DNA from 3 places in the Bradyrhizobium sp. LCT2 genome. Region 3 is predicted to be linked to each of the others. Evidence: riboswitches for the same ligand, from Rfam matches in the RefSeq annotation. Region 3 holds a riboswitch; each other region holds the start of a gene.
What was found. A riboswitch is a leader RNA that binds a small molecule or an ion and turns the genes downstream of it on or off. The one in region 3 is predicted to bind S-adenosylmethionine.
Positions count from the first base shown of each region.

Region 1: another riboswitch for S-adenosylmethionine. It lies ahead of EI171_RS07955 (O-succinylhomoserine sulfhydrylase); the one in region 3 lies ahead of EI171_RS41780 (homoserine O-acetyltransferase).
Region 2: another riboswitch for S-adenosylmethionine. It lies ahead of EI171_RS13535 (metallophosphoesterase); the one in region 3 lies ahead of EI171_RS41780 (homoserine O-acetyltransferase).

Region 1 covers NZ_CP034432.1:1,555,127-1,557,389, forward strand. The annotation lists gene EI171_RS07955 (O-succinylhomoserine sulfhydrylase) at 1-1,122, opposite strand, end outside; SAM riboswitch at 1,197-1,276, opposite strand; gene EI171_RS07960 (2'-deoxycytidine 5'-triphosphate deaminase) at 1,357-2,263, shown strand, end outside.
Region 2 covers NZ_CP034432.1:2,754,323-2,756,585, reverse strand. The annotation lists gene EI171_RS13540 (aspartate/glutamate racemase family protein) at 1-20, shown strand, start outside; gene EI171_RS44735 (hypothetical protein) at 66-224, opposite strand; gene EI171_RS13535 (metallophosphoesterase) at 305-1,051, opposite strand; SAM riboswitch at 1,099-1,177, opposite strand; gene EI171_RS13530 (carboxylesterase/lipase family protein) at 1,201-2,263, opposite strand, start outside.
Region 3 covers NZ_CP034432.1:8,850,479-8,852,741, forward strand. The annotation lists gene EI171_RS41780 (homoserine O-acetyltransferase) at 1-828, opposite strand, end outside; SAM riboswitch at 920-999, opposite strand; gene EI171_RS41785 (chorismate mutase) at 1,203-2,051, shown strand; gene hisC (histidinol-phosphate transaminase) at 2,084-2,263, shown strand, end outside.

The DNA.
Region 1 (2,263 bases), 2.1 Mb from region 3:
GAAGCGGATGAAGCCCTCGCTGATGCCGAGCGCGGCGCGGTCTTCCGGCTTCAGGCGCTGATGCGTCGTGGTTGCCGGATGGGTGACGAGGCTCTTGGCGTCGCCGAGATTGTTCGAGATCTTCGCAAGCTTGAGCTCGTTGAGCACGCGGAACGCGGCCGCCTTGCCGCCCTTGACCTCGAAGCCGACCAGCGTCGAGCCGCCGCGCATCTGCTTCTTCACCAGCGCTGCCTGCGGATGATCGGCGCGGCCGGGATAGATCAATCGCGAGATCTTCGGATGGCCGGCCAGCACTTCCGCAACGCGTGCCGCGGTGTCGGTCTGCGCGCGCACGCGCACGGCCAGCGTCTCCAGGCCCTTGAGCAAGACCCAGGCGTTGAACGGCGAGATCGACGGCCCGGTCTGGCGCATGAAATTGTGGAGGTGCTCGGCGACGAAGGCTTCCGACGACAGGATGATGCCGCCGAGGCAGCGGCCCTGGCCGTCGATGTGCTTGGTCGCGGAATAGACCACGACGTCGGCGCCGAGCGCGAGCGGGCTCTGCCAGATCGGCGTCGCAAACACGTTGTCGACGACGAGCCGCGCGCCGCCCTTGTGCGCGATCTCGGCGATGCCGGGGATGTCGAGCACGTCGAGCGTCGGATTGGTCGGGCTCTCCAGGAAGAACGTCTTGGTGTTCGGCCGCAAGGCCCGCTGCCACTGGTCGAGATCGAGGCCGTCGACCAGCGTGGTCTCGATGCCGTAGCGCGGCAACAGATCCTGAATGACGTAGAGGCACGAGCCGAACAGCGCGCGGGAGGCGACCACGTGGTCGCCGGTCTTCAGCGGCGCCAGGATCGCGGTCGTCACCGCGGCCATGCCGGTCGCCGCCGAACGCGCCGCTTCGGCGCCTTCTAGCTCGATCATGCGGCGCTCGAACATCGAGATGGTCGGGTTCGAATAACGCGAATAGATGAAGCCGGGATCCTCGCCCTTGAACCGCGCCTCGCACTCCTCGGCGCTGTTGTAGACGTAGCCCTGGGTCAGGAACAGCGCCTCCGACGTCTCGCCGAATTGCGAGCGCAGGGTGCCGGAATGGACCAGGCGGGTTTCGGGACGGTAAGTGGCAGGCGACTTCGACATAGGTACCTCCGACATGACCGTCTCGTCGAAAACGGTCACAAAAAAACCGGCCTGGATATATCCACGGGCCGGGATCACAGAGGTCCCCGGCCTGTTTAGCGACTTATTTAACGTGGCTGCAAGCCGGCCGGCTCAAATCACCACGGGATAAGTGATGCTCATATTCCGCAATGGCCTTTCCGTCAAGGCGTCCATCGGATAGCCGTAAAAGGCTAGTATTTCCCGCACGTCCGGATGCGTTTGACCCCTGACGAGGACCCCCGGTTGAGCTTCACGATCGCCGCCGACGCCAATGGTATCCTGCCCGACCGCATGATCGCGGCGATGGCGGAGGCGGGCCTCATCCTGCCCGCATACGATTTCGTCGAAAGCCAGATCCAGCCGGCGAGCCTCGACCTCCGCCTCGGTGACATCGCCTATCGCGTCCGCGCCAGCTTCCTGCCTGGTCCCGGCGCCACGGTGGCCGAGCGCATCGACGAATTGAAGCTGCACGAGTTCAGCCTTGCCGACGGCGCGGTGCTGGAAACCAACTGCGTCTACATCGTGCCGCTGCTCGAGAGCCTGGCGCTGCCGCCGGAGATCGTCGCGGCTGCGAACCCCAAGAGCTCCACCGGCCGCCTCGATGTCTTCACCCGCGTGATCGCCGACGGTACCCGCCGCTTCGACATGATCGGTGCCGGCTATCACGGCCCGCTCTATGCCGAGATCAGCCCGAAGACATTTCCGGTCCTGGTGCGCGAGGGCTCGCGCCTGTCGCAGGTGCGCTTCCGCACCGGTGACGCCATCCTCAATGCCGACGAGCTCGATGCGCTGCATGCGTCCGAGCGCCTCGTCGACATCGACGATGCCGATCTGTCCGGCGGCGTCGCCGTCTCCGTCGATCTCTCCGGCGAGAAGGCGAGCGGCTTCGTCGGCTACCGCGCCAAGCGCCACACCGGCGTCGTCGACGTCGATCGCCGCTCCGGCTATTCCGTCGAGGACTTCTGGGAGCCGATCTCGGCCCGGCCCGACGGCAGCCTGATCCTCGATCCCGGCGAGTTCTACATCCTCGCCTCGAAAGAGGCCGTGCAGGTGCCACCCGACTTTGCAGCCGAGATGGTGCCGTTCGATCCGCTGGTCGGCGAATTCCGCGTGCACTATG
Region 2 (2,263 bases), 3.3 Mb from region 3:
CCGTGCCGTTCCTGCGCTGAACCAGCCGGGACGGGCGCCGAGGCGCGCGATGAACGCGCAGGAGCCTAAAATAAGGCGGCGTTGACAGCCTGTCCGTAGATCATTGCGGCAACGAGTGAGAGCAGCAGGCCCGCTCCCGAGAATATGACGACGACTTTCAGAGTCTCGACATCGACATTGGTTCCCGTCGCGCGGGATATTGCTCTTGCCAGTGCAGCAATCATCGCCAGCTCCGAAGCGGGCCGCGCGGAAGCGAGGCCTCACTTCATCTAGCGTTACTCGGCGCATTCGCGTGTGAAGCAGATTACAGGTGATCCCGCTGCACCCAGCCCGTTGCAATCGCGCTCGCCCAGGTGAGCATTCCCCTGGCCCGCGCCAATGCTGCCATGGCCGTGGTGTCGTAGGCCACGTAGCGGAGCGTCGCGGACCAGCCTCTGTTGGCATGCTCCAGAATTGCGTAACACGCATGAGGGGTGCCGACCTCGACCACGTAGGGAACGGGCATCTTCCCGTCGTAACCGGGCAATCCAACGCTGCCGGGATTGACGACCAGCCGGCCATCCTTCAGACGCACCACGCGCGGAATGTGCGTGTGTGCGCACAGGATGATCTCGGCGTCGATCCCCTCGGCGCCGGCCTCAATAGAATCAATCCGGCTCGGACGCGGGCAGCCGTCGCCCGCGATGTGGTCGAGCCAGAACGCAGCATCATTCCCTGGCGATCCATGGCACAGGAACGCCCGCCCCCTATACATGAGCGTGGACGGCATGCTTGCCATCCACTCGAAATGCTTGCGTTCGAGCTCTCGGAAATCGCTGCGCGCCGATGTGCCGGCCTGCCACAGCTCCACGAGAATGCGGTCCTGATCGCCCTTGATGGACGGAAAGCCTCGCTCCATCAGCAGGTCAGCCGTTCGGGCCGCTTCGAGCGGACCGCTAACATGGTCGCCCAGGTTCACGACCTCGTTGATGCCGAGCGCAGCAATGTCCGCAAGGACGGCTTCGAGCGCCGGACGATTTCCGTGCACATCCGCGATGGCAGCAAATTTCACTTGGCCTCTCCATTCGAGATGGCCGACGATTCACCCAATGCGGGACGATGCAGGGATAGCGGGTCTCTTTAGCTGCATTTTTAGAAGCGCCCGCAAGCTGAGGATCAAATCGGCGCTGGACGAACGCTTACATGACCAAGGTGCTGCGATCAACCGATCTTCGCTCGCGCGGCCGGAGCCTGCGGCGCGCCGCGTTGGGCCGACAGCTCCGCCCACAGGCGGGAGCGCACGCCTTCATTGAGAGGCACAATGTGGAACGGCTGGCCGAAGATTGCGAGCGGCTCCTTGGCCGGCTCGAACCGCGGCCAGGCTTCCGCGATGTCGGGCGCGCCGGATGTGACGAAGCGCAGCACGCTTGCCTGAAACCGCGCGGCGACCTCGATATCCTCGGGCGTCATCGGCCCGCCCTTGCGCTTCAGGATCGGGCGGTCGATGAAATCCGGCGGGTGCGCCCAGAGGCAGGCATTGTCGGCACCGTGGGTCGGCCCCTGCGACAGGAACGGCTCCAGCGCCGGGCGATGGTCGAACCGGCTCAGCCACACCGCGCCGCCAGCCGCGGCATGAAGCCGCGCAAGATCTGCCATGGGGCGATGCCAGAACGCGTCGGACAGCAGCGCCTCGTACGGATCCTCGTCGACGCGCGCTGTGGCGCGGTAATACGCCAGCAGACGTTGCCAGCCGGCATCGCCGACTGCGGCGCGCACTTGTCGTTCGGTGGTGCGGATCATCGCGGCCGGCGGCGTGCTCTTCAGGAACATCACCATCTCGTCGCGGCAGGAGCCGAGCCAGAGCGGAATGTCGCGCAAGGTTCCTTCGGCGAAGACGTCCCGCGGCTCGCGCGGAATCACGATTCCGTCGAGCACCGGGCCGAACACGGTGCCTTGTTCGGTCTCGTCCGCAAGCCTGCGACTGACGCGCTCCACCGCCGCGAAGAGCTTTGGCAGTGGCAAAGAGGCAATCGCGGTTGGGTCGTGCGCTAATTCGAGCTCGGCAAGCACGCGGCGTGCAACGTCGTCGGCATGATCGGCGCTCATGATGTTCCGCCCGGGCGCGCTGAGCGCGAGGGCGCGAATGAACTTGCCTCTGGCCTGCGGCAGGGTTGCGAGCGCGATCACCATCGAGGCGCCGGCCGACTGGCCGGACAGCGTGATCGCGTCAGGATCGCCGCCGAAATCCGCGATATTGGCGCGCACCCAGTCGAGGGCGGCGAGC
Region 3 (2,263 bases):
GACCTGGAAGTCGGCGTCGAACGAGAAGGTCGGCAGGTCGCGGTCCTGCATGCGCCGGCCGAACTTGCGATGCAGCGCCGCGTCGGAGAGATAGGTGATGTGCGCCGCCATCCGTGCGACCGCAAGGCCGCGATGCGGATGGATGCCGCGATCGGCGTAGCCGCCATTGTGCCAGTCGGGATCGGCCATCACAGCCTGGCGACCGAGCTCGTGAAAGGCGATGTTCTGCGCCGAGTGCCGCGTCGAGCAGGCAATTGCCAGCGCGGAATACACGCGCTCGGGGTAGGCCGCCGTCCATTGCAGCACCTGCATGCCGCCCATCGAGCCGCCGACCACCGCGAACAGCGTGTCGATGCCGAGCCGGTCGATCAGCATCGCCTGCGCGCGAACCATGTCAGGGATGGTGATGACCGGGAAATCCAGGCCCCACACTTTGCCGGTCGCGGGATTGATCGAGGCCGGCCCGGTCGAGCCCATGCAGCCACCGATCACATTGGCGCAGATGATGAAGTATTGGCTCGGATCGAGCGGACGGCCCGCACCGACGAGGGTTTCCCACCAGCCGGGCTTGCCGGTGACGGGGTGCACATTGGCGACATGCTGGTCGCCGGTCAGCGCATGGCAGATCAGGATCGCGTTGGAGCGATCGGCGTTGAGCTCGCCATAGGTCTGGTAGGCGATCTGGAACGGGGTGAGATCTATGCCGCAGTCGAGCGGCAACGGCTGATCAGCGCCGAAATGCGCGACGAGCGAGCTCGGATGATCCACCTCATGCGACCGCTCATCGGCACTGATCGCGGGACTGGATATCGACGTGACGCCAACCATCTGACCATCGACCTCGTTTGCGATCCGACTTCAGACCGCTACTTGCATCAGGCCATAAAAAACCCGGCCTGAACGATAGGTTCGGCCGGGATCGGAAGCGTCCCCGGCCTGTTTAGCGAGTTTTTTAACGTGGCTGCAAGCCGGCCGGCTCAAATGACCACGGAACAGGCAAAACTTAACGGCTTGGACGGTTTTCGTCAAGATACGGTCCTGATTGACCAAATTCGTCCCCGTCGCGTCAGCCGAAAAGGCCCGATTTCCCTTTGCATTTCTCTTTGCTTTCGCCGCTCCGACTGCCTAATCAAGACATCGACCGCGGCGGGTCCGACCTGATGGACCCGCATTGGAACGCCTCTCAACAGCACTTGCCAGATATGTCCCAACGTCCGCCCGCGCCACCATCGTTGCAGGAATTGCGCAAGGAGATCGACGCGATCGACGAGGGCATGCATCGCCTCCTGATGCAGCGCGGCGACATCATCGACCGCCTGATCCAGGTGAAGCAGACCCAGGAGGTGGGCTCGGCGTTCCGGCCTGCGCGCGAGGCCGACATGATGCGGCGGATCGTGGAGCGCCATCGCGGCATCCTGCCGCTCGACACGGTCGAGAGCATCTGGCGCGTCATCATCGCGACGTTCACTTACGTGCAGGCGCCGTTCGCGGTGCATGCCGACATCTCGGTGAGCGAGCCCGCGATGCGCGATTCCGTGCGATTCCATTTCGGCTTCACCGTGCCTTACGTCGCGCATTTCAGCGCGCAGGCCGCGGTCGAGGCGGTCGCGAAATCCAAGGGCGATCTGGCGCTGGTCTCGGCGACTTCCAGCCGCACCCCGTGGTGGCTGGAGCTGGAAGCAGAAGGCGCACCGAAGATCATCGCGCGGCTGCCCTTCGTCGAGCGTGCCGACCATCCGGCCGCGCTGCCCGTGTTCGCGATCTCGCGCGTCGCCGACAGTGCCCTGGTGACGGAGGTGGAGACTTTCAGCGTGCGCGTCTCGGGGTGGAATGCCGAGATCGCGCGGGCGCTGTCGCCGCTCGCCGACATCGTGGCGGTGCCCGATACCGCCTTCGATGGCGCCGCGCTGCTGGTCTCGGTCACGAGCGCGAGCAGCATCGACAAGATCAAGGCTGCCCTGATCGAGGCGGGGGCCTCGGTGCGCTCCACGGCCCTCGTCGGCAGCCACGCGACGCGCTATACGGTGCCCCCGACCGGGTCGAAATCGTAAGTTACGAGCCGCCTGCCATTCCGGAGTTGAAGATGTCCCGCCCCGTGCCGAACCCCGGCATTCTCGATATTGCGCCCTACACGCCCGGCAAGAGCCCGGTGCCGGAGCCGGGCCGCAAGGTGTTCAAGCTCTCGGCCAACGAGACGCCGTTCGGCCCCTCACCCAAGGCGATCGAGGCCTTCAAGAAGGTGGCTGATCATCTGGAAGACTAT